Regions from separate parts of the Microbispora sp. NBRC 16548 genome, predicted to be linked through region 3. Evidence: predicted binding sites of a transcription regulator. Region 3 holds the regulator's gene; each other region holds the start of a gene.
The links. The regulator LexA, encoded in region 3, represses DNA repair genes until DNA is damaged. The targets are predictions, from matches to a motif close to TCGAACANNTGTTCGA.
Positions count from the first base shown of each region.

Region 1: the regulator LexA is predicted to act here: its motif matches at 6,530-6,545, upstream of QSK36_RS33700 (DUF6504 family protein).
Region 2: the regulator LexA is predicted to act here: its motif matches at 5,484-5,499, upstream of QSK36_RS32210 (Rv2578c family radical SAM protein).

Region 1 is NZ_BSSF01000015.1:85,519-95,566, reverse strand. Features, by position in the region: gene QSK36_RS33735 (putative hydro-lyase) at 1-678, opposite strand, end outside; gene QSK36_RS33730 (5-oxoprolinase subunit C family protein) at 678-1,595, opposite strand; gene QSK36_RS33725 (5-oxoprolinase subunit B family protein) at 1,635-2,249, opposite strand; gene QSK36_RS33720 (LamB/YcsF family protein) at 2,246-3,013, opposite strand; gene QSK36_RS33715 (NRAMP family divalent metal transporter) at 3,030-4,271, opposite strand; gene QSK36_RS33710 (GntR family transcriptional regulator) at 4,460-5,158, shown strand; gene QSK36_RS33705 (hypothetical protein) at 5,232-6,458, shown strand; gene QSK36_RS33700 (DUF6504 family protein) at 6,620-6,886, shown strand; gene QSK36_RS33695 (DNA polymerase III subunit alpha) at 6,966-10,048, shown strand, end outside.
Region 2 is NZ_BSSF01000014.1:21,527-31,574, forward strand. Features, by position in the region: gene QSK36_RS32160 (penicillin-binding transpeptidase domain-containing protein) at 1-649, shown strand, start outside; gene QSK36_RS32165 (hypothetical protein) at 663-815, opposite strand; partial or broken gene QSK36_RS43585 (hypothetical protein) at 881-1,153, opposite strand; partial or broken gene QSK36_RS32175 (aminotransferase class I/II-fold pyridoxal phosphate-dependent enzyme) at 1,267-1,824, shown strand; gene QSK36_RS32180 (hypothetical protein) at 1,931-2,218, shown strand; gene QSK36_RS32185 (SRPBCC family protein) at 2,169-2,765, opposite strand; gene QSK36_RS32190 (SRPBCC family protein) at 2,849-3,298, opposite strand; gene QSK36_RS32195 (YciI family protein) at 3,488-3,832, shown strand; gene QSK36_RS32200 (RNA polymerase sigma factor) at 3,822-5,015, shown strand; gene QSK36_RS32205 (DUF3040 domain-containing protein) at 5,115-5,372, opposite strand; gene QSK36_RS32210 (Rv2578c family radical SAM protein) at 5,508-6,608, shown strand; gene QSK36_RS32215 (TetR/AcrR family transcriptional regulator) at 6,663-7,313, opposite strand; gene QSK36_RS32220 (CatB-related O-acetyltransferase) at 7,435-8,088, shown strand; gene QSK36_RS32225 (erythromycin esterase family protein) at 8,133-9,416, shown strand; gene QSK36_RS32230 (class I SAM-dependent methyltransferase) at 9,716-10,048, shown strand, end outside.
Region 3 is NZ_BSSF01000001.1:115,627-125,674, forward strand. Features, by position in the region: gene QSK36_RS00550 (S41 family peptidase) at 1-2,331, shown strand, start outside; gene QSK36_RS00555 (cellulase family glycosylhydrolase) at 2,547-4,229, shown strand; gene lexA (transcriptional repressor LexA) at 4,323-5,039, opposite strand; gene nrdR (transcriptional regulator NrdR) at 5,472-5,936, shown strand; gene QSK36_RS00570 (vitamin B12-dependent ribonucleotide reductase) at 6,056-8,971, shown strand; gene QSK36_RS00575 (alpha/beta fold hydrolase) at 9,084-9,890, opposite strand; gene QSK36_RS00580 (MFS transporter) at 9,902-10,048, opposite strand, start outside.

The DNA.
Region 1 (10,048 bases), on a different contig from region 3:
CACCCCGCAGGCCCAGAAGACCGGCAGCTCGCCGTCGCGCACCTCGACCGGGTCGCCGAAGTCGGGCGTGCCGAGGTCGGCGATGCCGAGCGCGGCGGGGTCGCCGACGTGCACCGGTGCGCCGTGCACGGCCGGATAGCGCGAGGTGACCCGTACGGCGACCGGCACCAGCTCGGCGGGGATCGGGCGCATCGACACCACGAGGGGGCCGGAAAGCTCGCCCGCCGGGACGCACGGCCGGTCGGTCAGGTACATCGGCACGTTCGTGCCCGCCTCGATGTGGCGGATCGGGACGCCGGCCTCCAGCAACGCGGCCTCGAACGTGAAACTGCAGCCGATGAGGAAGCCCACGAGGTCGTCGCGCCAGTAGGACGTCACATCGGTGACCTCGGCGACCTGCTCGCCGTCCCGGTAGACGCGGTAGGCGGGCAGGTCGGTGCGCAGGTCGCCGTCGAAGATCGACGCGAACGGCTCACCCGGCTCGGTGACGGCGAGCACGGGGCAGGGGCGCGGGTTGCGCTGCGCGAACACCAGGAAGTCGTACGCCCGGTCCATCGGCAGCGCGATCAGGTTGGCCTGCGCCCATCCCGCCGCCCAGCCGGACGTGGGCGTGACGAGCCCACCCCGGAACAGCGCCCGCGCCTCGCGGGGGGTCAGACGTGCGGGGTCGAGTTCCATCAGAACCTCCTCGGACGAATGGGCCGGTGGTCGCCGGCCACCCGGAAACGGATGCGCTGCCCGGGGCGGGCCTGCGCCGCCCGGTCGATGTGGTGATCGCGCACCACCGCGATGACGGGATATCCACCGGTCACGGGGTGATCCGCGAGGAAGAGCGTCGGCTGTCCGGACGGCGGCACCTGCAGCGCGCCGGGGACCATGCCCTCGCTCGGCAGCTCCCCGTCGCGCGCGCGTTCGAGGCGCGGCCCGCGCAGCCGCATGCCGACCCGGTCGCTCTGCGCGGTGACCTCGTACGGCTCCGCGCCCAGGGCCGTCAGCGCCCCGGGCGCGAACCAGTCGTGGCGTGGTCCCGGCAGCACGTCCAGCATGAGGACGCCCGACTCCGGCTCGGGCACCGGCGCGAGATCGGCCGCGGGAAACTCCGCAGGCGCCGGCCCCACCGGGAGCACCGATCCGGGCGCCGGACGTTCCGGGCCGAGTCCCGAGAGCAGATCGGTGGCCCGTGACCCCAGCACCTCGGGGACGTCGATCCCGCCGCGGACCGCGAGGTAGGTCCGCAGCCCGCGGGGCGGCACGCCGAGCCGCAGCGTCGCCCCGTCGGGCAGGCGCTCGACCGACGCGTGCCCGATGCCGCCCGTGCGCCCGTCGGGGTAGGTGACGGTGGCGGGGCACGGCGCGCCGGTGAGCGTCACGAGCAGGTCGCCGGTGGCGCGCACCTTCAGCCCGCCCAGGGTGACCTCCAGGCAGGCGGCGTCCTCGGGATTGGCCAGCAGGCGGTTGGCCAGCCGCAGCGCGCCCCGGTCGGCGGCGCCGGAGCGCCCGACGCCGAGATGACTGTGCCGGCGCCGCCCGAGGTCCTGCACCGTGGTGAGGGGACCGGGAGCCAGCACCACCAGCGCCCGCCGAAGCCCGCTCACAGTGCCTCGCTCACAGTGCCTCGCTCAGAGTCGCCTCGTTCACAGTGCCTCCGCGAATCGCACCCGCACCCCCGGGCGCAGCAGGGCGGGCGGGTCGGCCGCGATGTCCCACACCACGGTCTCGGTACGCCCGATCAGCTGCCAGCCGCCCGGCGACTCGCGCGGGTAGACGCCGCTGAACTCCCCGGCGAGCCCCACGGAGCCGGTGGGCACGCGCACGCGCGACTCCGGCCGCCGGGGCACGGCCAGCCGGGGGTCGCCGCCGATCAGATAGCCGAAGCCGGGGGCGAACCCGCAGAAGGCGACCGTCCACGCTGTCCCGGTGTGGGCCGCCACGACCTCGCGTTCGGTGAGCCCGGTCAGCCGGGCCACGTCGGCGAGGTCGTCGCCGTCGTACTCCACCGGGATCACCACCTCCTCGCTCGTCGCGAGGCGGCCTGCGGCCGGCCGTACGGCCAGGACGGCGGACTCCACCTCATTGTGGCGTGCCGGCGGCTCGAACCGGACGAGCAGCGTGCGCGCCGCGGGGACGATGTCGACGATGCCCCGTGGGGGGTCGGCCGCGAGGGCGTCGTAGAGGGCGACCACCTCCTCGAGACGGTCGAGCTCGACCAGGACCGCGTGCTCGCCACAGCGGTGCAGCCGTGCGTTCACGGCTTGTCCTCGACGAACGGCGCCAGGCCGATGCCGTTCTCCTTGAGCGCGTCGCGGACCTCGAGCGCCATGGTCACGGCGCCGGGGCTGTCGCCGTGCACGCAGATCGAGTCCGCCGTGATGGTGAGCGGCGTCCCGTCGACGGCCTCGACCGGCTCGCCCCTGGCCATGCGCACGCTGCGCTCGGCGACCCGGGCGGGGTCGTGCAGGACGGCGCCGGGCACGCCGCGCGGCACCAGCCTGCCCTCGCGGGTGTAGGCGCGGTCGGCGAAGCATTCGGCGACCGTGGTGAGGCCGGCCCGGCAGGCCTGGCGCAGCCACGCAGAGCCGGGGAGGCCGAGCACGGGCAGGCCGGGGTCGTAGGCCCGCACGGCCGCGACCACCGCGGCGGCCTGCGCCTCGTGGTGCACGATCGCGTTGTAGAGCGCGCCGTGCGGCTTGACGTACCTGACCCTGGTGCCCGCCACCCGCGCGAAGGCGTCCAGAGCGCCGATCTGGTAGATGACGTCGTCGGCGAGTTCGACGGGCGGCACGTCGACGAAGCGCCGCCCGAAGCCCGCCAGGTCGCGGTAGCCGACCTGGGCGCCGATCACCACGCCGCGCGCGGCCGCGGTCTCGCAGGTGCGCCGCATGATCACCGGATCTCCCGCGTGGAACCCGCAGGCGACGTTGGCGCTCGTGACGATCGACAGCAGCGCGTCGTCGTCGCCGAGCGTCCACTGGCCGAAGCCCTCGCCCAGGTCGGAGTTGAGGTCGATGCACATGGTCGGGTAGGGCACGTCAGCTCCAGAGCGCGCTGATCCCACTGAGGGAGTTCCAGCCGAGGTAGATGGTCAGCGCCCAGGCGAGCACACCGATGCCGAGCAGCCAGACAGGGTAGCGGTACCCGCCCATGAGATCACGACGGCGTGCGGCGACCCAGAGGATCACCGCCAGACCGACGGGCAGGATGAGGCCGTTGAGTGCTCCGGCGAGGATCAGGAGGTTGGCCGGAGCCTTGCCGAGGAGGAGGAAGACCGCGGTCGAGACCACGATGAAGGCCACCGTGATCCACGAGCGGTAGCGGTCCGTCCGGGGCGAGAAGCTGGCGAGGAACGACACCGACGTGTACGAGGCGCCGATGACCGAGGTGATGGCCGCGGCCCACAGGACGACTCCGAACAACCTCAGGCCCAGCTCGCCCGCCGCGCTCAGGAAGATGTCGGCGGCCGGGTTCGCCGAGTCCGCGGCGAGCCGGAATCCTCCGGCCACCACGCCGAGCGAGGCGAGGAAGAGGATCACCCGCATGACTCCGGTGACGAGGATGCCGGTGACCGAGCCGCGGGTTATCTGCCCGGCGTTCCGCGGCCCGGTCACGCCCGCGTCGATGAGCCGGTGCGCCCCCGCGTAGGTGATGTAACCCCCGACCGTGCCGCCGATCAGCGTCGTGACGGCGAGGAAGTCGACCGTGTCCGGCAGGACCGTCTGCCGCAGGGCCTCGCCCACCGGCGGGTGGGAGACGATCGCCACGTACAGCGTCAGCGCCACCATCACGACGCCGAGGACGACGACGATCCGGTCGACGGCCACCCCGGCCCGCCTGCTGAGGAAGATGGCGACGGCGATCAGGGCGGACACCGTGCCACCGATCTTGACGTCGATCCCCGCGAGGGCGTTCAGGCCGAGCGCCGCGCCGCCGACGTTGCCGATGTTGAACACCAGGCCGCCGAAGGCCACGAGGACGGCCAGGAGATATCCCGAACCGGGCAGCACCCGGTTGCCCAGCGTCTGGGCGCGCATCCCCGAGACGCCGATCACCCGCCAGACGTTCAGCTGGACGGCGATGTCGACGAGGATCGAAGCGACGATCACGAACGCGAACGCCGCGCCGAGCCGCGCCGTGAACGTCGTCGTCTGAGTGATGAAGCCGGGGCCGATGGCACTTGTGGCCATGAGGAACATCGCGCCGAGCAGCGCCGAGCGCCGCCCTCCGCTCGTGATGCCCGCGGATGAAGCCGTCTGGGTGTCGGGGGGTCGGTTCATGCGAGACTCCTTTGCTCACCTCCCCTGGAAGTTAGAGGATTGTTCAACGATTCATCAAGACTCTTGTAGGTTACTTCTCCGCTACAACCGGGTGTGATCGCGCGAAGCCCGATGGTGATCGCTGGATTCCGGCGACGTCCCGCGGCCTAAGCTGGGAGTGATCGGGCGGTCGAGAAGGGGTTGCGGCGATGACGGCTATGGCGGACTGGGCGGCACGGTTGAGCGCGGCTCGGCCGGTGCTCGATCGGGCCAGCGCCGCCGAACTGGTCGCCGACGTCCTGCGGGAGAACGTCATCGACGGCTCCCTGCCCCCGGGCACCCGCCTGTCGGAGGAGACGATCGGCAACCTGCTCGGCGTCTCCCGCAACACGCTCCGAGAGGCGTTCAGGCTGCTGTCGCACGAGAACCTGCTGGTGCACGAGCTGCACCGCGGTGTCTTCGTCCGCAAGCTCGCCGCGGCCGACGTGGCGGACATCTACGCGATGCGGCGCATCCTCGAGACGGCGGGCGTACGGGCGGTCGTCACGGCCCCGCCCGAGGCCGTGGGCGAGGTGCGGCGCCACGTCGAGGAGGGTCAGACGGCGGCGGAGAACGGCGACTGGGCGGCCGTCGGCACCGCGAACATGTGGTTCCACCGCGCGATCGCCGCGCTGCTCGCCAGTCCCCGTGTGGACAAGACCATGGCGCGCCTGCTCGCCGAGCTGCGGCTGGCCTTCCACGTGATGGGCGAGCTCAGGACCTTCCACGAGCCCTATCTGGAAGACAACGCGCGCATCGCCACGCTGCTGATCGACGGCGACCACGAGCGGGCCGAGCGGGAGCTGCTCGCGTACTTCGACACCGCGGAGGCCCAGCTGCTGGCCGCCTACGCGGAACGCGCCGTCTGAGCCCAGGGGGCACGGCCGGCAGGCGGGCTCGGCAGAACCGGATGCCGGCCCGCCGCGTCCTACGGATATGCGGATGCGGATTCTGGGTGTGACGGCGGCGCTGGCCGCGATGGTGCTGCCGGCGGCGTGCGCGTCGACCACGCCTCGCGATCTCGAGACCTGGAACGAGACCGACGCCGCGGCCGCCACGGCCACCGCGCGGGAGCGGCCTTCGCCCTCCTGTCTGACCGGCTTGCCCACGCCGGAACCGAGCCCGGTCCGGGGCGGCGGGTGGCGCGTCGCCTACTACGACTACCGTGACCGCATCACCGGCCTGGCCGTGACCCGCGAGGGGACCGTGTGGGCGGCCGGCACGCGCGTGCCCGAGCCGTGCGGGCCCGAGACGAACGCGCCGCTGCTGCTGCGCGGGGACGGCGGGCGGTGGCGCGAGGCTCCGGCCCCGCCGCTGTCCGAGCCGCGCGCCGTGGCCGCCTCCTCCGACCGCGACGTGTGGCTGTTTGGCGAGAAGACCGCCGCGCGCTGGAACGGGCGGAGGTGGACCGCGGCGCCGAGCCCGGGCGCGGAGCCGAAGCGGGTGCACGCGGCGGCCCCCGGCGACGTCTGGGCGATCCTCAACGCGAACTTCCTTGACGGGGCAGGGGGAGCCGAGGAGCCCTGGAGCTCCTGGTCGGATCTGCGGCACTGGGACGGCACGGGCTGGCGCACGGCACGGCCGCCGCTGGTCGTCAAGGGCGTGGACGGCCTGCCCGGCGGTGAGGTCTGGGCGGCCGGTTCCAGCCGTGGCCGGGCCGCCGTCGCCCGATGGAACGGCTGGTCTTGGAGCACGGTCCCGCTCCCCGCGGTCCCCGCGCTACACCGGGGGCAGCTCTCCGAGCTCGTGGACCTCGCGGTGGACGAGTCGGGCGGAGTGGCGGCCGTCGGCTGGGTCGCATGGGTCTGCGGCACCGAGGAGGAGGACGTGACCTACTGCGGCCGCACGCTGTTCCTGCGGCGGGAGAACGGACGGTGGAGCTACAGCCTGCCTGGCGAGCCCGAGCTCGACCCCCACCTGCGGCTGGAGGCCGACGGCCGGGGCGGGTTCTGGCTGTTCTACGCGAAGAACGAGTGGAGCACGGCGTTCGGTCACCTGTCGGGCGGCCAGTGGACGCACGGGACGTTTCCGGCGGGTCCGCTCGGGCACACCCGGGTGGCGGCCGTCGTCAGGGGGCCGGGGACGGCGCGCGTCTGGGCGGCGGTGGCGGACGCCACCGAACGAGAGGAGCCGCCCTACCGGGGCGGCGGGATCTGGCTCGGCGAGTGATCCGCCGGCGGACGCGCTTCCTGGGGTTTTGTTCCCGGAAACGGGCCGTGCCGACTTGCGTTCACTCCGCTGGGAACGTATGTTCGAAGTAGCGGCGATTCTGCCCGAATCATCCGCCCGTCTTCCCCCGGGTGGCCACGAAGCCACAGGGAGAAGGAGTCTTGAGCAGACTTTACGGCGATCCGATCGAGGTGTGGGTCCGGGGCGGGCACCCTGCTCAGTTCGTCTGGCGTGACCGGCTCTACACCGTCCGCGAGATCCAGGACCACTGGGTGGTCGCCAGGGAATGGTGGAAGACCTCGGACGCCGATCCCGGCGAGCGGCGTTTCTGGCGAGTGGGGGCCGCGGCCGGCAAGGAGGTCGGGACCTATGAACTGCGCTTCGACACCGCCAGCGGCGGCTGGCTCCTGCTGAGGGCCTGGGACTGATGGGAACGCTCCAGCTCCCCACGACGACCGGGGGACGGGCCGCTGGAGGACGGACCGGGGGACGGACGGGGGCGCGCCTATGACGCACGCCTTCGCCCACCTGCACGTGGCGTCCGCCTTCTCGCTGCGGTACGGCACCGCGTTCCCGGCCGCCCTCGTCCGGCGGGCCGCCGAGCACGGCATGGACACGCTGGCGCTGACCGACCGCGACGGCCTCTACGGCGCGATCAAGCACGTCATCGCCTGCCATGAGCAGGGCGTCCGCCCGGTCGTCGGGGTCGATCTCGCCCTCGACCAAGGTTCTTCCACGTCGGACGACCTGTTCGGAGGCGGCCTGCCGTCCGGCCGCCGCACCGGGCACGGGCACGGGCACGGGCGTGGCCGGGGGACGGCGGCCGAGCCGGCGCGGGTCGTCGTACTCGCGCGCTCGGACGGCTGGGCCTCGCTGTGCCGCCTGGTCACGGCCGCCCACCAGGTGGGGGAGCGCGGCGCGCCGTACGTCACGCCGGGGATGGTGGCCGAGCACGCGACCGGCCCGGACGGCGGGCCGCGGCTGACCGTGCTGCTCGGGCCCCGCTCGGGCGTCGGCCGCGCGGTGGCCGAGCGGCGCGACGACCAGGCCAGGGCCCTGCTGGCCGCCTGGCGCGCGGTGGTCCCCGACCTGGTCGTCGAGGTGTCCGACCTGTACGGCTACCGCGACGCGAACACCGCCGCCCGCATGATCGGGCTGGCCGACTCGATGGGCGTGCCGGTCGTGCTGACCAACGCGGTCCGCTACCTGGACGCCGCCGATCACCAGATCGGCAACGTGCTCGACGCGGCGCGCAAGCTGGTGCCCCTCGACGGGCGGCACCTCGACGACCCCACGGCTCACGCGTACCTGAAGGACGGCGCCGAGATGGCGCGGGTGGCCGCGCGGATCTGCGGCGGCGACACCGGCCGGGCCGCGCGGCTGCTGGCCGAGACGCGCCGCGTGGCCGGCAGGTGCGTGCTCGACCCCGTCGAGGTCGTGCCCCTGCTCGAACCCGAGCGGCCCCGGCTCCACCTGCCCGAGGTCGGCGAGGACCCGGTGCCCCTGCTGCGGCGCCGCTGCGAGGAGGGGCTGGCCCGGCGGGGCCTGGAGCGCTCGGCCGAAGCCCGCGACCGGCTCGCCGCCGAACTCCGCGTCATCGAGAAGAAGCGGCTGTCGGGCTATTTCACGTCCGTCGCCGGCATCACGGACATGATCCGGACGATGGGCGTGCGGTGCGCGATCCGCGGCTCGGGGGCGGGCAGCCTGGTCAACTACCTGATCGGCATCGGTGAGGTGGATCCGCTCGAACACGGCCTGCTGATGGAGCGCTTCCTGTCGGAGGGCCGCAAGGGCCTGCCCGACATCGACATCGACGTGGAGTCGGCCCGCCGCCTCGACTGCTACCGCGCGATCCTCGACAGGTACGGCGAGGAGCGGGTGGCCTGCGTGTCGATGATGGAGACCTACCGCGCCCGCAGCGCGATCAGGGACGTCGGCGCCGCCATGGGCCTGCCGCCGCACGAGATCGACGTCATCGCCAAGGCGTTCCCGCAGGTGCGGGCCAGGCAGATCAGGGCCGCGCTGTCCGACCTGCCGGAGCTGCGCGACAGCGGGCTCAACGACCGGTCGCTGGAGACCGTGTTCCGCCTGGCGGAGCGGCTCGACGGGCTGCCCCGGCACATCGCGCTGCACCCCTGCGGCGTGCTGATCGGCAACTCCACGCTGCGCGACCGCACGCCGGTCGAGCGCAGCCTGCTGGAGTTCCCGATGTCGCAGTTCGACAAGGACGACGTCGAGGAGGCGGGCCTGCTCAAGCTCGACGTGCTCGGCGTGCGCATGCAGTCCGCCCTGGCGTACGCCCTCCAGGAGGTCGAGCGGGTCGAGGGGCGGCGGATCGACCTGGACGCCGTCCCGCGCGACGACCGGGAGACCTACGACATGATCCGCCTCAGCCGCACGATCGGCTGCTTCCAGATCGAGTCGCCGGGGCAGCGCGAACTGGTCGCGAAGCTGGAGCCGCGCACGATGCACGACCTGATCGTGGACATCTCGCTGTTCCGCCCGGGACCGGTCAACTCCGACATGGTCACGCCCTATCTGGAGACCAGGCACGGCTTCCGTGAGGCGCGCTACCCGCACGAGTCGCTGCGCGACGCGCTCAGGGAGACCAACGGGGTGGTCGTCTTCCACGAGCAGGTCATGAAGGTCATCGACATCATGACCGGTTCGGGGCTGTCGGAGGCCGACCGGGCCCGCCGCGCCCTCGGGACGCCGGAGGGCCGCGAGGCCGTACGCGCCTGGTTCGTGCCGCTCGCCAGGGGGAACGGCTACGCCCCCGACGTCGTCGAGCGGGCGTGGAAGGTGCTCGACGCGTTCGGCGGGTTCGGGTTCTGCAAGGCGCACGCGGCGGCGTTCGCGCTGCCCACCTACCAGTCGGCCTGGCTGAAGCGGCACCACACGGCCGCGTTCCTCGCGGGCGTGCTCACCCACGACCCCGGCATGTACCCGAGCCGGGTCATCCTCGACGAGGCCCGCCAGTGCGGGGTGGACGTCCTGCCCCTCGACGTCAACCGCTCGGGGAAGACCTGGCTGGTCGAGCGTACGGGTCCGGTGGAGGGCGGTCCCGGGGAGTTCGGCCGCGGGTACGGCCTGCGGGTGCCGTTCTCGGCCGTCCGGGGGGTGAGCGAGGCCGAGGTGGACCGCATGGTCGCGGCCCGGCCCTACACCTCGCTGGCCGACTTCTGGGAGCGGGCCCGGCCCTCACGACCGATCACCGAACGGATCGTGGAGGTCGGCGGGTTCGACGCGCTGCACGGCCTGCGGCCGGGGGAGCCGCGCTGGCGGCCGGGACGGCTGACCAGGCGCGACCTGATCGCCCAGGTCGGCGCGCTCGACCGCGGCTCTCCCGTGGGTGCGGCCGGGCAGCTTCCGATGGGGTTCACCGATCGGGTCACGCCAGGCGAACTGCCGGAGATGACCGAGGCCGAGGCCGTCGAGGCCGAGCTGGAGATCCTCGGCATGGACGTGAGCCACCACGTCATGGACTTCTACCGCGACCTGCTCGACGCGCTCGGCGTGACGCGGGCCAGGGATCTGGTCCGGCAGCGCAACGGTGCGGAGATCCTGGTCGCGGGAGTGAAGGTCGCCAC
Region 2 (10,048 bases), on a different contig from region 3:
CCCCAAGGAGGCGGTCGTCGGAGGGCTGAAGATCCGCAACTCCGACCACGAGGCGTTCGGGTCGCTGTCGTTCCTCGACTCCTACGCCCACTCGTGCAACACGACGTTCGCCCCGCTCGCCGCCCAGAAGCTGGGCGCGCGCAAGCTGTACGACCTGGCGACGGACCTGGGCTTCAACCAGCCCCTGCGCATCGGCATCCCGGCGACCCCCGGCAGCATGCCGAAAGCCGCCAGCGACGCCGAACTCGCCGCGGAGTCGTTCGGGCAGGCCAGGATCACCGCGAGCCCGCTGGTGATCGCGAGCGTGGCCGCGGCGGTGGCCGACGGCTCCTGGCGGCCACCCACGCTGGTGCCCTCGCTGGAGCAGAAGACCGGCCCCAAGAAGCTGCCGGAGGAGGTCGTCAAGAGCCTGCGGTCGATGATGCGGGCGGTCGTCACCAAGGGCACCGCCCACGCCGCCGGGCTGCCCGCGGGGACGGCGGGCAAGACCGGGACCGCCGAGTTCGGCACCGGGCCCGAACTCGACTCGCACGCCTGGTTCATGGGCTTCCGCGGCGACCTGGCCTTCGCCGTCGTCGTGGAGGCCGGGGGCATGGGCGGCGAGGTGGCCGCCCCGGTCGCCGCTCACTTCCTCAAGTCCCTGTCCTGACGTCAGGGCCGGCTCAGGTCAGAGCGAGCCTGGCGCCGAGCGCGACGAACGACGCGGCGAAGACCCGCCGGATCCAGGCCATCACGCGGGGCCGGGAGAGCACATGCGTGCGCACCGCGGCGGCGAGCACGCAGTACGCCACGAACACGACGAAGGTGAGCAACATGAAGACGCCGCGAGCACCTGGAAGGCGAGGGCGCTCGCGTGCAGCAGGGCCGCGAGGCCGGTGATCGTGGTGACGACGTGCGGGACGATGCCGAGGGTGCACGCTGCGGCTACGACCACGCTCGCGCGCCGGCCTCGTGAGAGTGCGGCCGACAACGTGTAGACGACGCCCGTTCCCGGCGTGGCGACCGCGATGAGGGCGGTCGCCAGGAACGCGATGCTCACGGTTTCCTCCTTGTCCTGCGAGCTCCTCCTGAGAGCGGCTGGGTGACGAGGGGCACGTCGCCGGGCGGGGCCGGGGCGGCACCGTGGTCGTCTCGGCCCCGGCCGCGCCCGCACCCGCCACGCCGGAGGAGCCTCCCGCCCCGGGCGACGTCTTCACCGCCGAGCCCGGCGCCGCCGTCTTCGACCTCCTGCGCTCGGCGCCGGCGAGGATCGACCTGTCCCCGGGAGTGCCCGATCTGGGGGCGTTCCCGCGCGCCGCGTGGCTGCGCGCCGAGCGGTCGGTGCTCGGCGCGCTCGCCACGCCGGAGCTCGGGTACGGCGATCCCCGCGGGACCTTCCCCCTGCGCCGTGCCGTGGCGCACTGGCTGGCCCGCACCCGGGGCATCCGCGCCGACCCCGCGGACGTGGTCGTCGTCGCGGGGACCGCGCAGGCGCTCGGGCTTGTCGCGCGGGTGCTCTCCGGCCACGGCATCGGCGAGGTCGCGGTGGAGGATCCCGGTTCGCTGGGCGCGCGTCAGCACCTGCGGCACGCGGGCGTGGACACCCCGCCGGTGGCGGTGGACGCGCAGGGCCTGCGGGTGGACGAGCTGCGCGCCCTGGGCGCCCCCGCCGTCCTGCTCACACCGGCCCACCAGTTCCCGACCGGCGTCGTGCTGGGCGGCGGCAGACGCCGCGACCTCATGCGCTGGGCGGGCGAGGGCGGTCTGGTCGTCGAGGACGACTACGACGCCGAGCACCGGTACGACCGGCCGCCCGTCCCCGCACTGCGCGCCGCGCTCCCCGACGGGGTCTTCTACTGCGGCAGCGTGTCCAAGCTCCTCGCCCCCGCCCTGAGGGTCGGAGCGCCACCTGCGCCTGCTACGCGGGCGCCACCGGCCACGCCGGGACGCGATGATCTCCGCGATCCGGACGCACCTGCCCGGCGCGGCGGCGGGGCTGCACCTGATGGTCACGTTCGACGCGCCCCTGAGCGACCGCGAGCTGGCGGCCGCGGCACTCGACCGGGGGGTGAAGGTGCAGCCCCTGTCGTGGCACCGCCACCGCCCCGGTCCTCCCGGGCTCGTCCTGGGGTACGCGGCGAGCACGCCCGGCGCGATCGGCGAGGGGGTGGCCGTGCTCGGCGAGGTCCTCAACGCCGCCGAACCGGGACAGCGGCGGCGTCGTGCCGCGGAGCCGTGACCGCGGGGTGGCGGCCGCGTCTCGTACGCCGGCTCTGTATGGGCGATAAGAGTGCGCGTCGCCTGACCGCCGCCTCGAGGTTGTCGAGCTCGTTGCCGCGATGGGCGCGGTGCTGCTGCGTCCAGGTCTCGTCGTGGAGGGGAGCGAGCGTCATGACCAGCTTCGTGCGGTCACCGGCGGGCTCGATGTCGATGGTCGTCAGGTGCTCGTACGGCTCGTGACCGGGCACGAAGTCGATCAGCGACAGGTAGGAGAGGCGGGTCCGCGACGCGACCTCGGTGAACGTCTTGCGGAACTCGGCCGAGAGCGGATTGCCGGTGTTCCGCATGAACGCGACCTGTTCCGGCGCGGTCGCGGTCATGGTGTATCGCAGCTGACCGCCGGGCCTGAGCTCCAGCTCGCTCACCCGGATCTCGAAACCGTCGGGGACCCACCACTCCTCGAGGCCGGCGGCGGTGGTCAACAGCTCCCAGACGAGCTCCGCCGGAGCGTCGTAGGTGCGCTCGAGCCGTGCGGTGTCCGAGCTGGGCGTGAATTCGGTGCTCATCGATTCTCCTCGTTCCGCGGGTTCTGCGGGTCTGGGGTTCTGCGGGTCTGGGGTCCTGCGGGCCGGGCTCGCGTGGGCTGCGTTCAGTCCCAGCGGCTGATTTCGCCGACGGGGTAGGCCGCGAACGCGCCGCTTTCGGCGCCGGTCTTGAGACTGGTGAGGTAGGAGCCCCAGTTGGTGCTGCATCCGCTCATGAATTCGCCGGCTTGTTGCCAGCCGGCGTGGGTGAACAACAGCGTGGTGCCGCCATGGCCGCTGGGCCGGAGCGTGAAGGTGATCCGGGTGCCGATCCAGGTGCCGGGCCCGTCGGCGACCCGCCACACCACCTGGTCCGGGGTGTCGGTCAGGACCCGCATGACGGCGGCGGGCCGCTCGGCGTCGCCGAAGTAGACACCGAAGCTGGAGCCGACGGCGTGTTCGCCGGTGAGCGGCCGCCCCGTCCACCAGCGGGCGATGCCGTCGACACCGGCGATGAGGTCGTGCACCCGCTGCGGCGGGGCGTCGATGCTGATGCGGTGCAGGATGTCAGGCATTTGGGTCCTTTCGGTCAGGCCGAGACGAGCACGCCGGGCGGATCTGTCGGGCGGATCTGCAGCAGTGACGAACGGCCGGGCGCCGGACGGACACCACCGCTGGAAAAATCCGTCGGCGGCCGCTGTCCGTCCACGGCGACGCCGCTCGTCTGATACTTGACGCGATGTCGACCCCTGACCGGAGGACCCATGCAGTACGCGTTGCTGGCCTACAGCCCGGCGGAGACCACGGACCGGGCAACACGCCCGATTCCCGATGATCTCGCCCCCCTGCTCGACCGGCCGGAAGTCACCGGCTGGACGCGGCTCCACGCTGACGAGTCGGCGACGACGCTGCGCAACGACGAAGGACGGATGCTGCTGACCGACGGACCGTTCATCGACAGCAAGGAGTACCTCGCCGGCCTGATCCTGATCGAGGCCGACGACCTCGACGGGGCACTCGCCACCGCCGCGGAACTGCTCCGGACGACCAGGCCCGGCACCGCGATCGAGGTGCGGCCCATCCTCGACGGACGCTTCCGTGGCGCTTGACGCCGTCTTCCGCGACCAGTGGGGTCGCGTGCTGGCCACATTGGTCGGGATCCTCGGCGACATCGAACTGGCCGAGGACGCGGCCGCCGAAGCGTTCGCCATCGCCGCCGAACGCTGGCCACGCGACGGGGAACCGGCCAACCCCACCGGCTGGCTCATCACGACCGCACGCAACCGCGCCATCGACCACCTGCGCCGCCGGCAGGTCCTGGCCGACAAGACGAATCTGCTCACCCGCGACCTTGAGACCGGGCCACAGCCACGGGAGGTCATCATGGACGACGCCGCCACCATTCCGGACGAGCGGCTGGAGCTGATCTTCACCTGCTGTCACCCGGCGCTCGCCCTCGAGGCTCAGGTGGCGCTCACCCTGCGCACCCTCGGCGGCCTGTCCACCGACGAGATCGCGCTGGCGTTCCTCGTCCCGTTCGAGACCATGAGCAAACGACTGACCAGGACCAAACGCAAGATCCGTAACGCGGGCATCCCGTTCGCCGTGCCGCCCGATCACCGGCTGCCCGACAGGCTGGCGGCCGTCCTCGCCGTGGTCTATCTGATCTTCAATCAGGGCTGGGGCGGTGGCCGCGTCGACCTCACCGCGGAAGCGATCCACCTCGGCCGGGCGCTCGCCGGCCTGATGCCGGACGAACCTGAAGTGCTCGCGCTGCTGGCGCTGATGCTGCTGCACGACGCGCGCAAGGCGGCCCGCCTGCGCGACGGGCAGATCGTCCCCCTCGACGAGCAGGACCGCGCTCTGTGGGACGCGCGGCAGCTCGACGAGGGCCGAGCGCTGCTGCAGCGGGCCATGGCACGCGGGCGCACCGGGCCCTACCTGGTCCAGGGGGCCATCGCCGACCTCCACCTGCATGAGCCCCGCGACTGGCGGCAGATCGCCGCGCTGTACCAGACGCTCGCCCGGCAGACCCGCTCGTCGATCGTCGAGATGAACCGGGCCATCGCCGTGGCCGAGATCGACGGGCCCGAGGCCGGCCTGGCCATCCTCGACCGCCTCGACCTCGGCCACTACCGATACTTCCACTCCACCCGGGCCGAGTTCCTGCGTCGCGCCGGCCGCGACGCCGAGGCTCACCACGCCTATCGCCGGGCGCTCGATCTCGCGCAGACCGAGCCGGAACAGCGTTTCCTCGCCGACCGCCTGGCCGAGACCGCGTCCCCGTCCTGAGGAGCCCGGCTGCCCCGGCAGATGACGGGCACCATCAACCGATCACTCCCTGCGCGATCGGCGGGGAGGTGGGCGTGCTCGGCGAGGTTCGGAGGGCCGCTAAACCGGGAGAGCGGCGGCGTCGTGCCGCAGGGCCATGACCAGCAGGGTCGCGATCAACGTGGCGATGAGCAGCCAGCTCACCGCGATGATCACAGTGGAGCGGCCCGGCCGGCGGCGGCCCGCTCCTCGCCCCTGCCGCCCGCGCCCCGCACGGTGGTTGAACGACTCGAGCCTGGCCGCAAGCTTCGGATCCTCGTCGGTGAGGTGCCGCTCGATCATCGCCAGCATCCGCTCTTCGTCCTGCGACCAGGCCATCGCGCAACTCTCCCAGAACGCAAGGTATGTGCCGACGTTCTGCCCAACGATGAAGATCGTTAGCCGTTTCGAGGGCCGCGATTTACGACGCGTTGCACGTTGCGATCTCCATCGAACTTATGTTCTAATCGAAGGGTGCGATGGGACGGGCTGCGCCTCGACGTGGGCATGGACACGGAGAGCGGCGGGCGTGATGGCGAGCAGGGCGATACGACACCCCTGTTCGCCCGGTCGGCCGTGACGCGGACCTTCGACACCCCGGAGTTCCGGGGCGTCACCTTCTACGAGATCCACGCGCGGTCGATCATCAACCGGGTCCCCTCGGCCAGCCGGGTTCCGTTCGAGTGGACGATCAACCCCTACCGCGGCTGCACCCACGCGTGCACGTACTGCTTCGCCCGCAGGACGCACGAATACCTCGACCTGGACTCCGGGCGGGACTTCGACTCGAAGATCGTCGTGAAGGTCAACGCCGCCGACCTCGTACGCAGAGAGCTCGCGGCCCCCCGGTGGGGCGGGCATCCCATCGCGATGGGGACCAACGTCGACTGCTACCAGCGGGCCGAGGGCCGCTACCGGCTGATGCCGGGCATCCTCGCGGCCCTGCGGGACGCCCGCAACCCGTTCTCGATCCTCACCAAGGGCTCACTGATCCTGCGCGACCTCGGGCTGCTCACCGAGGCGGCAGAGGTGACCGACGTCAGCACGGCCGTCTCGATCGGGTTCACCGACGAGTCACTGTGGCGGGCCGTCGAGCCGGGCACCCCCTCGCCACGCAAACGACTGGAGGTGTGCGCCACCCTGAACGAGCACGGCATCCCGTGCGGCGTGCTCATGGCGCCTATCCTCCCCTATCTCTGCGACTCCCCGCGAGCTCTGGAGACAACCGTGCGCCGCATCGCCGAGACCGGCGCGACGCACATCACACCGATCGTGCTCCACCTGCGGCCGGGCGCGCGCGAGTGGTTCATGGCCTGGCTGTCGCGAGAGCACCCCCGGCTCGTCCCCCGTTATCTGGAGCTGTACGGCCGGGGTGCCTACGCCCCCAAGGCCTACCAGGAACGGATCGGACAGGCCGTGCGCGCGCTCGCCCGCGAGCACGGCATCGGCCGGTCGGCCCCGCGCGGCGATCGAGCGTCGGGGGCGCGCGGCGCCCGTGTCGGGCAACGGCCCGGCGAGCCACCGGTCCCCCAGCCCGCGCCGGCCGCGACGCCCGAACAGCTCACGCTCCTTTAGGCGTCCGCCGGCAGGTGCGGCTGCTCCTGCTCGGCCGCGGGACCGACCGGGCCGTCAGGTGTCGCCGGGGGGCGGGGGCTCGGCGAAGGCGCCGGCGGATGCGGCGAGGGTGGCGGTTCTGGCCGCCTGGCCGGGCAGGTCCGGGTCGGGTGGCGTGCGGAGAAGCACCAGCTGGTGATACAGGGGCGCGGTGGCGGCGACGAGCAGTCGCCGAGCGTCGGTGCGCGGTGGGAGTTCGGCGCGCTCGACGGCACGGCGGACGATGACCTCGCAGCGGGCGTACCGATCCTCCCAGAGCCGTCGTTGGGCGTGGTCGGCCTGATCGGAGCGGAACGAGGCGGCGATCAGAGCCGCCACGATCGGCGGCTCCGCGGTGAGCGCGTCCTGGATCTCGTGGTTCAGCGCCGCCAGGTCGCCCTCCAGGGAGCCGGTGTCCGGGGGCTGCCAGGCGTCGTCGCCCGCCGCGTCCAGGACGTCGGCGAGCAGCCCGCCGACGTCTCCCCAGCGCCGGTACACCGTCGCGCGATGCACACCCGCACGGGCGGCGACGCCGTCCACGGTGAGCCCGTCATAACCGCGCTCTCCGAGCTCGGCGAGCATCGCGTCGAGCACCTGCCTGCGGATACGGGCGGTGCGTCCGCCGGGGCGGCGCCGGGGCGACGGCACGGGCCGGGCGCCCTCCGGTTGTGGTGCTGAAGAAGTCATCGCTGGTGGTCCGGTTGCTCGGTGAGACGACGTCGTGGCAGGATCTTAACGCACCAACTGTCGCACTAATGGCGTCATCGATGCTCTTGCGGAGCGTTCGCCAGGAAGGAACCGACGCGTGATGCCGGCTGTGCCCGCCGACCCGACCGTGCTGCATCCGATGCCCGGGCAACCGCGGGTGGTGCTGCTGAAACCGCTGATCACCTCACCGCTGATCGAGGTCGGAGAGTTCTCCTACTACGACGATCCGGACGATCCGACCGCGTTCGAGACTCGCAACGTGCTGTACCACTACGGGCCGGAGAAACTCGTCATCGGGAAGTTCTGCGCGCTGGGCGAGGGCGTGCGGTTCATCATGAACGGCGCCAACCATCGCATGGACGGCCCCTCGACGTTCCCCTTCCCGATCATGGGCGGTTCCTGGGCCGAGCACTTCGACCTCATCACCGGCCTACCCGGGCGGGGCGACACCGTGGTGGGCAACGACGTGTGGCTCGGATACCGGTCCATGGTGATGCCCGGCGTGCGCATCGGCCACGGAGCGATCATCGCCTCCGGGTCCGTCGTCGTCGACGACGTCCCCGACTACGGCATCGCCGGCGGCAACCCCGCCAGGCTCATCCGCCGCCGCTACGGCGACGCGGACATCGAGCGCCTCCTCGCACTGGCTTGGTGGGACTGGCCGCTCCAGCACATCACCGAACACCTCCGCACGATCATGTCCGGAAGCATCGACGACCTGGAGAACGCGGCGCCGGCGCCTTCGCACCCGTAATCCGACTCTTCACGCTTCCAGCACCTCGGAATCGAGCCACCAGCATGCCTTCCTCGTCCCCCCACAACCCGTTCGCCGACTGGCTTCGCGCCCATGCCGTTCCGCTCGCCCACCTCGACCCGGAGGCGCCGCTCGACGACCTGGAGCCGCTGCGCGACATCGTGGGCGGCGCGCGCGTCGTCGCGGTCGGCGAGCACTCCCACTTCATCGACGAGTTCGCACGCGTGCGCCGGCGCATCCTGCGGTTCCTGGTCGAACGCTGCGGATTCACCGTCCTGGCCTTCGAACACGGCTTCAGCGAAGGCTTCCCCATCGACGCCTGGGCCCAGGGGAAGGGCGCGGACGACGACCTGGCGGCCCACCTCGCCGCGGCGATCCCCTTGGGAGTCGACGAGCCGTTGCGCTGGATCCGCCGGCACAACCGCACAGCCGCACATCCGGTGCGCTTCGCCGGCATCGACATCCCCGCGGCCGGCGGGTCCCTGCTCCCCGCACTCGTCCCGATCGCCGACTACCTGCGCCAGATCGATCCCGAAACTCTGCCGATGATCCAGGCGGCGATCCGGATCGCCGAATCGTTCGCCGGCGGCTCCGGGGCGGTGGCCGCGCCCGCGTGGGCGCGCCTGGACACCGCCGAACAGGACGCCCTCAGTGCGATCCTGATGCGCCTGCTCATCCGGTTCCGCGCCGTCGAACCGCTGTACGTCTCCCGCGGCGACCAGGACAGCTATGACATCGCCCTGCGTCGCCTCGAAGGGGCCTGCCACGGCGACTACACCTTCCGCGCCATGGCCGGCCTTTTCGCCGGAAGCGGCCTGACCGCCGACACCTCGGCCCGCGACGTCTACATGGCCGGGTCGGTCCTGTGGCATCTGGAGCGCTTCGAACCTGGGACCCGGGTCGTGCTGGCGGCCCACAACGCCCACATCCAGAAGGTGCCGATCTCCTTCGACGGTCACCTCACGGGGCTGCCGATGGGACAGCACCTGCGCAGCGCCCTCGGCGACGAGTACTTCGCCCTCGGCCTGACGAGCACCACCGGACACACACCCGAGATGCGCCGCGACGAGAAGACGCCCTTCGGTTTCACCGTCGACGACATCACGCTGGAGCCGGCAGAACCCGGAAGCGTCGAAGCCGCCTTCGCCGACGCCGGCCTCGGGCTCGGCATCGCCGATCTCCGCCGGGCACGCCGCGAGACGGCCGACGGCGCCGGCCCCGACCGGATCCGGATGCAGAGCGTCTACGTGCATACCCCCGTGCTCGACGCGTTCGACGGCATCCTCAACACGCCGGTCTCCACCGTCGCCGGCGACGTCCAGATCTGAGGACCCCGGCCTCCGCTGATCAACCTTGGCGGGGCCAAGGGCTCGCGGCTCCTATGACAGAAGCAACGGAACGACTCACCCATGGTCTTCACCCAGGCCGAACTCGACTATCTGGCCACGCAGCGCATCGGGCGGCTGGCCACCGTCTCACCGGACGGGCAATCACGCCGACCAAGATCGTAACCTGGGGGCTGGACGGGCCGCGAGCGAGCCGTACGGTGTGACGCCACCGGCCGTTCCGATCCTCCTCGCGAGTGTGTAGCCCCGGACGCGTGTCCGTGCGGATACGATCGGCGGCCGTGGAGGACGACGCCGAGGACTTCGTCCGCGCGCACACCGGGCTCGCGGCCGTGCCGTACGTGCCGGAGATACGGCTGCGCCTGATCACGCCCGGCGCCGGGCCGGATGCCGTGCCGGACGCGGGCGGGGACGACCGTGTGTACGAGCTGTGGGAGCGCGCCGGGCGGCTGCCCTTCTGGGCCTGCCCCTGGGCCGGCGGGCAGGCGCTGGCCCGCCACGTGCTCGACCACCCCGAGATCGTGCGGGGCCGCACCGTCCTCGACCTCGCCAGCGGCTCGGGCCTGGTCGCGGTCGCCGCGGCGCTGGCCGGAGCCGCCCTGGTCGTCGCCAAC
Region 3 (10,048 bases):
GCCAGGGCCAAGCACCCGGCGCCGAACGACGTCGGCGGCTTCGCGCCGGACCGCATCGGGCGGGCCAGTGTGGTCGAGATCCGCGGCACCGCCCACTGGCTGCCCCACCGCGACGGCCCCGCCGGCGCGCTGCGCAGCGAGCCCGGCGTCCGGGTACGGCTGCCGCGGCCTCTTGACGACGCCGGCCGGGCCGTCTGGGTGTCGGACGCCTCCGGCGAGGACGGGCTGGAGATCGGCACGCCCGGGGGTGAGATCAGCACGCTGGCCGCCGGCCGGCTCGGCCGGGTGCTCGACCTGGCCGCCGCGCCGGACGGCAAACACGCCGCGGTCGCCACCCACGACGGGCGGTTGCTGGTGGTCGATCTCGACTCCGGGAACATCCGCGAGGTGGACCGCACCACCCACGGCGACGTGCATCACCTGACGTTCTCGCCGGACTCGGCCTGGCTCGCGTGGGCGCATGCCTATCAGCCCTGGCGCTGCCACCTCAAGCTGGCCCGCGTGGACGGCAGCACCGCGATCGAGGTCACCCCGCCGCGCTTCAACGACTACAGCCCGTCGTTCACCATGGACGGTAAGTACCTGGCCTTCCTGTCGGACCGCACGTTCAACCCGGTCTACGACAGTCACGTCTTCGACCTGTCCTTCCCGACCAGTTGCCGGCCCTACCTGGTGCCGCTCAAGGCCACGACGCCCTCGCCGTTCGATCCCTCACTGGCGGGCCGCGGCTTCGGCGGGGAGGACGACACCGATGAGGACGCCACGGACGACGGCAAGCCCGACCCTCCGCGTGCGACCGAGGTGGATGCCGACGGGCTGGCGGCGCGGATCGTGCCCGTACCGGTGCCCGCGGGCACCTACTCCAACCTGCGTGCCGCCAAGGGCGGCCTGCTGTGGCTGCGCCATCCGCTCACCGGTGAGATCGGCGACGGCACCGAGCCCGGCGAGCCGGTCCTCGAACGCTATGACCTGGTCAAGCGCAAGGTCAGCGAGCTGGGCAGGGAGTTCGCGGCCTTCGAGGTCAGCGGCGACGGCACGCGCCTGGTGACCAGCGGCGGCAACGGCCTGCAGACCCGCGCGACCGGAGAGGACGACGAGGTCGTCACGATCGACCTGGACCGCGTGGCCGTGACCGTCGACCCGGTCGCCGAGTGGCGGCAGGCCTACAACGAGGCCGGGCGGCTCATGCGGGACCACTTCTGGCGAGCGGACATGAACGGCGTGGACTGGCCGGCCACGCTCGACCGCTACGCACTCCTCGTGGAGCGGATCGGCGCCTACTCCGAGCTGATCGACCTGCTCTGGGAGGTCCAGGGCGAGCTGGCCACCTCCCACGCGTACGCGCGGCCGAGCGGTGCCGGCCGCGATCCCCGGCGCCGCCAGGGCCTGCTCGGCGCCGACCTCGCCCGGGACGGGAACGGGGTGTGGCGGATCGGCCGCATCCTGCCCGGGGAGTCCTCCGACCACGAGGCCCGCTCGCCGCTGCTCGCGCCCGGCGTCGCCGTCCGGGAGGGCGATGCGATCGTCGCCGTGAGCGGGCGCCCGGTCGATCCGGTCCGCGGGCCGCTGGCACTGCTGTCCGGTACGGCGGGGCGGCCTGTGGAGCTGACCGTCCAGCCCGGTTCCGGCGGCGAGACCCGCCGGGTCGTCGTCACGCCCGTCGCGGACGAGACGCGGCTGCGGTACCACGACTGGGTGGTGGGACGGCGGGCGTTCGTGCGGGAGGCGTCGGACGGGCGGCTCGGCTACCTGCACGTGCCCGACATGATGTCCAGCGGGTGGGCGCAGTTCCACCGGGATCTGCGTGCCGAGATGGACTTCGACGGGCTCATCGTGGACATCCGGGACAACGGCGGCGGGCATGTCTCCGAGCTGGTGCTGGAGAAGCTGCAGCGGCGGGTGACCGGGTGGTCGCTGGCCCGGGGGTACGAGCCGGCGCGATACCCGGAGGACTCCCCCCGCGGGCCGATCGTGGCGGTCACCGACGAGTTCGCCGGGTCGGACGGGGACATCGTCAGTGCCGGGATCAAGAACCGCGGCATCGGACCGCTCGTGGGCACGAGGACCTGGGGTGGCGTGATCGGCATCGACTCGCGCTACTCGCTCGTGGACGGGACCGTCGTCACGCAGCCGCGGTACTCGTTCTGGCTCGAAGGCGAGGGGTGGGGCGTCGAGAACCACGGCGTCGACCCGGACGTCGAGGTCGTCGTGACGCCGCAGGACCTGGTCGCCGGGCGGGATCCGCAGCTGGCGCGGGCGGTGGAGCTGGCCCTGGCGGCGCTGCAGGAGAGGCATCCGGCCACCCCGCCGGAGTTGCCGCCGCTGCGGTGATCCCGGTGCCGAAGCTCGTCGGCATCGTGCCGTGACGGGACGTTGACGATCGGCTGGCCTTCCGGACAAAATTACGCCCGAGCCACAAACTAGTCATATCGATGTAGGCGTGCGGTCAGGGCATGCCGCGACCACCACCGCTCCGGCGGTGGTCTGGGGTGCGCGCCTGACCGTATGGCTCGGCGTCGGCGTGCGCCCCGCGTGGGAGGCACGTCTTGTACAGACGAATTCTCGGCGGGCTGGCGACGGCCGCCGCGATGGCGGCGACCGTTCTCGTCGTCACCGGGTCGCCGGCGAACGCCGCCGGCACGGGCACCGGCTACCTGCACACCAGCGGGAACAAGATCGTCGACAGCACCGGCGCCACGGTCCGGCTGACCGGCATCAACTGGTTCGGCATGGAGACCGACAACAAGACCTTCCACGGGTTGTGGGCGAACAACCCGTGGAAGAGCCAGCTCGACCTCATGGCGAGCCTCGGCTACAACACCATCCGGGTGCCGTTCTCGGACGACGCCCTGAAGCCGGGCGCGCAGGCGACGAGCGTCAACACCTACTCCAACCCCGACCTGATCGGCCTGTCCCCGCTGCAGATCCTCGACAAGGTCGTGGACTACGCGGGCCAGAAGGGCATGCGGATCATCCTCGACCGGCACCGGCCGACCAGCGCGGGCCAGACTGCGCTGTGGTACACCTCGGGCGTCCCCGAGTCCACCTGGATCAGCGACTGGAAGTCGCTGGCCCAGCACTACGCCGGCAACACCACCGTCATCGGGGCCGACCTGCACAACGAGCCGCACGCCGACGGCACCAACCCGAACGCGACCGGCTCCTGCTGGGGCTGCGGCGACGAGTCGCGCGACTGGCGCCTGGCGGCCGAGCGCGCGGGCAACGCCATCCTGTCCGTGCAGCCCAACTGGCTGATCTTCGTGGAGGGCGTGAGCTGCCCGAGCGGCGGCCTGTCCAACGTCTGGGACAACGACACCAGCAACGACGAGGACTGCGGCTGGTGGGGCGGCAACCTCACCAAGGCGGGCCAGTACCCGGTGCGGCTGAACGTGGCCAACCGGCTCGTCTACTCGCCCCACGAGTACGCCACGTCGGTCTACCACCAGGCGTGGTTCGACGACCCGTCGTACCCGGCGAACATGCCGGCCATCTGGGACAAGTACTTCGGCTACCTGTACAAGCAGAACATCGCGCCGATCATGGTGGGCGAGTTCGGCACCACGCTCGCCAGCAACATCGACAAGATCTGGCTCCAGGAGCTCATGAAGTACATGGGCAGCGGGGTGAACGGCATGTCGTTCACCTACTGGTCGTGGAACCCCAACTCGGGTGACACGGGCGGCATCCTGAAGGACGACTGGGCGACGGTCGACCAGGCCAAGCAGAGCATCATCTCGCCCTACCTGATCCCGCCGACCGGTGGCGGCAACCCGACGCCGCCGGTGTCGCCCTCGGCCTCGCCGAGCGTGTCGCCGTCGGCCTCTCCGTCGGCCTCTCCGTCGGCTTCTCCGTCGGCTTCTCCGTCGGCCTCGCCGTCGGCGTCCCCGTCGGTGTCTCCGTCCGCGTCTCCCTCGTCGCCGGGCGGGAAGACCTGCACGGCCACGTACAAGGTCGTCAACCAGTACTCCGGCGGCTTCCAGGGTGAGGTCACGGTCAAGGCGGGTTCCTCGGCCATCTCGGCCTGGACCGTGAAGTGGGCCTTCCCGAACGGCCAGAGCATCAGCCAGCTCTGGAACGGCACGCTCAGCGCGAGCGGGTCGAACGTCACGGTGACGAACCTGTCCTACAACGGCGCGCTGGGTGCCGGGGCCTCGACCACCTTCGGCTTCAACGGCAGCTGGTCGGGCACCAACGGCGTTCCTTCGCCGGTGAGCTGCACCGCCTCCTGACGGCGGACCGAACACGGCACAGCACAAGCCCGGCGCTCTCGTGAGCGCCGGGCTTGTCCCTGTGCGGCGTCCGGAACCGGCGAGCCGCTGCTGCTACAGCTTGCGCAGGACGGCCGTGACCTTGCCGAGCACGGTGGCCTCGTCACCGGGGATCGGCTCGTAGTTGGGGTTGTGCGGCACCAGCCACACGTGCCCGTCCTTGCGCTTGAACGTCTTCACGGTGGCCTCGCCGTCGATCATGGCGGCCACGATGTCGCCGTTGTCGGCGACCGGCTGCTGCCGCACCACGACCCAGTCGCCGTCGGCGATGGCGGCCTCGATCATCGAGTCGCCGGAGACCTGGAGCAGGAACAGCGTGCCCTCGCCCACGAGCTGCTTGGGCAGCGCGAACACGTCCTCGATGCTCTGCTCGGCGAGGATGGGACCACCGGCCGCGATGCGGCCGACCAGCGGCACGTAGGCTGCGGTGGGCCGGTTGAATCCGGCCTCCTCCTCGGAGGTGGCGTCCGGGTCCACCCACAGCACCGGCTCGCCCGGCAGCCGGACCTCCAGGGCCCGGGGCCGATGCGGATCACGCCGGAGGTAGCCCTTACGCTGGAGCGCCGTGAGCTGGTGCGACACGCTGGAGGTGCTGGTCAGCTGGACCGCTTCCCCGATCTCCCGCATGGAGGGCGGATAGCCGCGCTGCTGGACCGAGTCGCGGATCACCTCGAGGATCTTCCGCTGCCTGGGGGTGAGGCCAAGCGAGTCGCGCCTGCGAACCGCGAGGTCGCTGACGCCATCCGCTTGCTCACTTCGGTCACTCACGATGCCACCTCTCAATCCGTGTTCCTCATGTCGCACAGAGCGACCGTACCGCGATTCAAGATCACCGTCAAACAATTGTTCGATATCCAGCGAAATCGCCGATCTCGCCGTCCGTCTCATCGTACGGGAGTTCGATCGATCCCGTGTTCGATTTACCCGATCTTCTCTGGCTGTAGTACGCCCAGGTCAGAAGCCGTACGGAAATCAGCAGGGAAAGGCGCGTAAAGGGCCTATTCCGCGACGGGCGGGGCTGTCGATGCGGCCGTGACTGGAGGCGCGACACGCGCGCCGAGCAGGCACTTCCTCACTCGGGGCCGGTTCGACTTGCGTTCAAGGTCGGGCGCTCCTACGGTTGGACCACAACATCTAGTAGTCACATCGGTGTAAGTTCACCACACCTTGTGTTCCGGGATGTGCGTTCTGGGAGGCGATGAAGTGCACTGTCCGTTCTGTCGCCACCCGGACACCCGGGTCGTGGACAGCCGTGCGGCCGAGGACGGGGCGGCGATCCGCCGCCGGCGCACCTGCCCCGAGTGCGGGCGCAGGTTCACCACGCAGGAGACCGTACTGCTGATGGTGAGCAAGCGCAGCGGGGTCACCGAGCCGTTCTCCCGGGAGAAGGTCATCGCCGGCGTGCGGCGGGCCTGCCAGGGACGCCCGGTCGGCGAGGACTCCCTCGCCCAGCTCGGGCAGCGCGTCGAGGAGAGCATCCGGGGCACCGGCGCGGCCGAGATCGCCTCGCACGAGGTGGGCCTGGCCATCCTGGGCCCGCTCCGCGACCTCGACGAGGTGGCCTACCTGCGCTTCGCGTCGGTCTACCGCAGCTTCGAGACGCTGGCGGACTTCGAGGCGGAGATCGAGCGGCTCCGCGCGGCCCACAGCACGGTGGGCGAGGAGTAGGCGCCTTCCGGGGGACCGGGACGAGGCGGGCGGCGGCGCGCGACGGCGCGGCGCGACGATGTGGTTATAACGAGCGTGGTCGGAGAAGGGGCTCCATCGGGCCCTGGGAGGGGGAAGTCATGACGGAGACCGTGAGCGGCACCGTGTCGGGTGCGGGGGGCCGGCCGGGCAAGCGCCCGCGCAAGGGCCTGAAGATGAAGCGCATCTTCACCACCCCCGGTGTCCACCCGTACGACGAGGTCCGCTGGGAGCGGCGCGACGTCGTGATGACGAACTGGCGGGACGGCTCGGTCAACTTCGAGCAGCACGGCGTGGAGTTCCCCGACTTCTGGTCGGTCAACGCGGCCAACATCGTCACCACCAAGTACTTCCGGGGGGCGGTGGGCACCCCGCAGCGCGAGTCGAGCCTCAAGCAGCTCGTCGACCGGGTCGTGGGCGTCTACACCAGGACCGGCGTCGAGAACGGCTACTTCGCCTCCGAGGAGGACGCGGAGATCTTCGACCACGAGCTCAAGCACGCGCTGATCCACCAGACCTTCAGCTTCAACTCCCCGGTGTGGTTCAACGTCGGCACCCGCTCGCCCCAGCAGGTGAGCGCCTGCTTCATCCTGGCCGTGGACGACACGATGGAGTCGATCCTCGACTGGTACAAGGAAGAGGGCGTGATCTTCAAGGGCGGCTCGGGCTCGGGGGTCAACCTCTCCCGCATCCGATCGTCCAAGGAGCTGCTGTCCAGCGGTGGCACGGCCAGCGGCCCGGTCTCCTTCATGCGCGGCGCCGACGCCTCCGCCGGCACCATCAAGTCGGGCGGCGCCACCCGCAGGGCGGCCAAGATGGTCGTCCTCGACGTGGACCACCCCGACATCGAGGAGTTCATCGAGACCAAGGCGCGCGAGGAGGACAAGATCCGCGCGCTGCGCGACGCCGGGTTCGACATGGACCTCGGCGGCAAGGACATCGTGTCCGTCCAGTACCAGAACGCCAACAACTCGGTGCGGGTCTCGGACGAGTTCATGCGGGCCGTCGAGGACGGCGGGCAGTTCGGCCTGCGGGGCCGGCTGACCGGCGAGGTCATCGAGGAGGTCGAGGCGCGGTCGCTGTTCCGCAAGATGGCCAAGGCCGCCTGGGAGTGCGCCGACCCCGGCCTGCAGTACGACGACACGATCAACGACTGGCACACCTGCCCCGAGACCGGGCGGATCACGGCCAGCAACCCCTGCTCGGAGTACGTCCACCTGGACAACTCCTCGTGCAACCTCGCGTCGATCAACCTGCTGAAGTTCCTGCGTGACGACGACTCCTTCGACGTCGCGACCTTCGTGAAGATCACCGAGCTGATCATCACCGCGATGGACATCTCGATCACCTTCGCCGACTTCCCGACGCAGAAGATCGCCGAGACCACCCGGGCGTACCGCCAGCTCGGCATCGGCTACGCCAACCTGGGCGCGCTGCTCATGGCGACCGGGCACGCGTACGACTCCGACGGCGGCCGGGCCATCGCGGCCGGGATCACCTCGCTGATGACCGCCGTGTCCTACCGCCGCTCGGCAGAGCTCGCCGGGATCGTCGGCCCATACGACGGCTACCAGCGCAACGCCGAGCCGCACAAGCGGGTCATGCGCAAGCACGCCGCGGCCAACGACGACCTGCGCACCCTCGACGACATGGACAAGGGCCTGCACACAGAGGCCACCCGGCAGTGGCAGGAGTGCCTCAGGCTCGGCGAGAAGAACGGCTACCGCAACGCCCAGGCGTCGCTGCTCGCCCCGACCGGCACCATCGGCCTGATGATGGACTGCGACACCACCGGCATCGAGCCCGACCTGGCGCTGGTGAAGTTCAAGAAGCTCGTCGGCGGCGGCTCGATGCAGATCGTCAACCAGACGATCCCGCGGGCGCTGCGCCGGCTCGGCTACCTCGAGGAGCAGGTCGAGGCCATCGTCGAGTACATCGCCGAGCACGGCCACGTCGTGGACGCCCCCGGCCTGCGGCCGGAGCACTACGAGGTGTTCGACTGCGCGATGGGCGAGCGGGCCATCGCCCCGATGGGCCACGTCCGGATGATGGCGGCCGTCCAGCCGTTCCTGTCCGGCGCGATCTCCAAGACCGTGAACCTGCCCGAGTCGGCCACGGTGGACGACATCGAGCAGGTCTACCTGGAGGGCTGGAAGCTCGGCCTCAAGGCCCTGGCCGTCTACCGCGACAACTGCAAGGTCGGCCAGCCGCTGTCGATCGCCAAGAAGACCTCCGAGGAGGCGCCCGCCGCGGAGATCGCCGAGAAGGAGCCGGTCGTCCAGGTCGTGGAGGTCGCGCGGCCGACCAGGCGGCGGATGCCGAACCAGCGGCCGAGCACCACCACCCGCTTCACCGTGGGCGGCGCCAAGGGCTACATGACCGCCTCGTCCTACCCCGACGACGGCCTGGGCGAGGTCTTCCTCAAGATGTCCAAGCAGGGCAGCACGCTCGCGGGCGTGATGGACGCCTTCTCCGTGGCGATCTCGATCGGCCTCCAGTACGGCGTGCCGCTCGACACGTACGTGCAGAAGTTCGTCAACATGCGCTTCGAGCCGGCGGGCATGACCGACGACCCCGACGTCCGGATGGCGCAGTCCGTGATGGACTACATCTTCCGGCGGCTCGCGCTCGATTACCTGCCGTACGAGGACCGGGCGGCCCTGGGCATCTTCTCCGCCTCCGAGCGGGCCGCGCAGCAGCGCGGCGAGGACCCGGCCGCGCTCCAGGACGTGGACACCGCCGCCCTGGCGCAGTCGGCGCCCATCGAGAGCGGGAAGTCCGCGCCGATCGAGAAGGCGCAGCCCGCGCCCGTCGAGGCCAAGCCCGCCGAGGGGCCGTCCGCCGGGCAGGTCGTGCCGGTGGCGGTGCCGGAGCCGCGCCGGGTCGGCGCATCGCTGGAGAGCCACCAGGGCCGTACGGCGGACGCGCCGCTGTGCATGACCTGCGGCACCAAGATGCGCCCGGCCGGCAGCTGCTACGTCTGCGAGGGCTGCGGCAGCACCAGCGGCTGCAGCTGAGCCAGGCGATCGCGCGTGATCTCTCCATGACGGATGCCTCCCACCCGGGTTCGGGTGGGAGGCATCCGTCGATCCAGACTGTCGTGCCTCCGCGCGATCGTTCTCGGGAACCTCAGACCGTAGCGGTCACGCGGTCCAGATGGTCGGTGATGACCGCGGTGAACGCGGCGGGGTCCTCGAACGGCAGGCCGTGCCCGCCGGGGACCGTCACGAGGTCCGCGTGCGGGATCAGCCGGCGGAGCCCGCGCTGGTGGTGCGGCGGCACGATCCGGTCGTCGGCGCTGGAGACGATCAGCGTCGGCGCGGACACGCGTGGCAGCAGTTCCGTGATGTCGACGGAGATGTCGGCCAGAGCCTGCCTGGCGAACCCCTCCTCCGTCCCGTCGAGAGAGGCCGTGAACGCGGCGGTGGCCTGCTCGAAGTCCTCCGGCGAGCGGGCGCGCAGCGTGGCGTCGCCCATCGCGGTCACCTGGAGCAGCCGGGCGAGCAGTTCCCTGTCGGTGCGCACCAGGCGGATCCACAGGTCCATCTGGAAGGCCATCCACGGGTCGGTCCTGGCCCATCCGGCGTGCGCGGTCAGCGACAGCACCTTCTCCGGCCGGGTGCCGGCCGCAGCCAGCGCCACGACGGCGCCGAGCGAGTGGCCGACCAGGTGGAATTGCTCCAGATCGGCGTGCCCGGCCGCGCCGAGCACCTGGGCGACCAGATCCTCCACGTGGATCGGGCCGCCTCCGTCGACGGTGGCGCCCGAGCCGGACAGGTCGGGGGCGACCACGGTGAAGCGATCGGCGACGGCATCGATGAGCGGGGCCCAGTTGGTCTCGCCGGTGGCGCCGGTGCCGTGGACGAGCACGAGGCCGGGCCCGGCTCCGGCGACGAGATAGTTGACGGTGCCGGAGCCGACGGTGACGACAGGCATGATCGTTCCTTTCACGTGGTGACCCGCGCGGGTTCGCGGACGGACATCAGGAGACCGACGGCGAGCGCGCCGGCCAGGGACAGGAGGGTCAGCAGCCACAGGGCGGTGTGCAGGGCGTCCGCGTAGCCGGCGCTCGCCAGGCGGGCGAACTCCAGCCG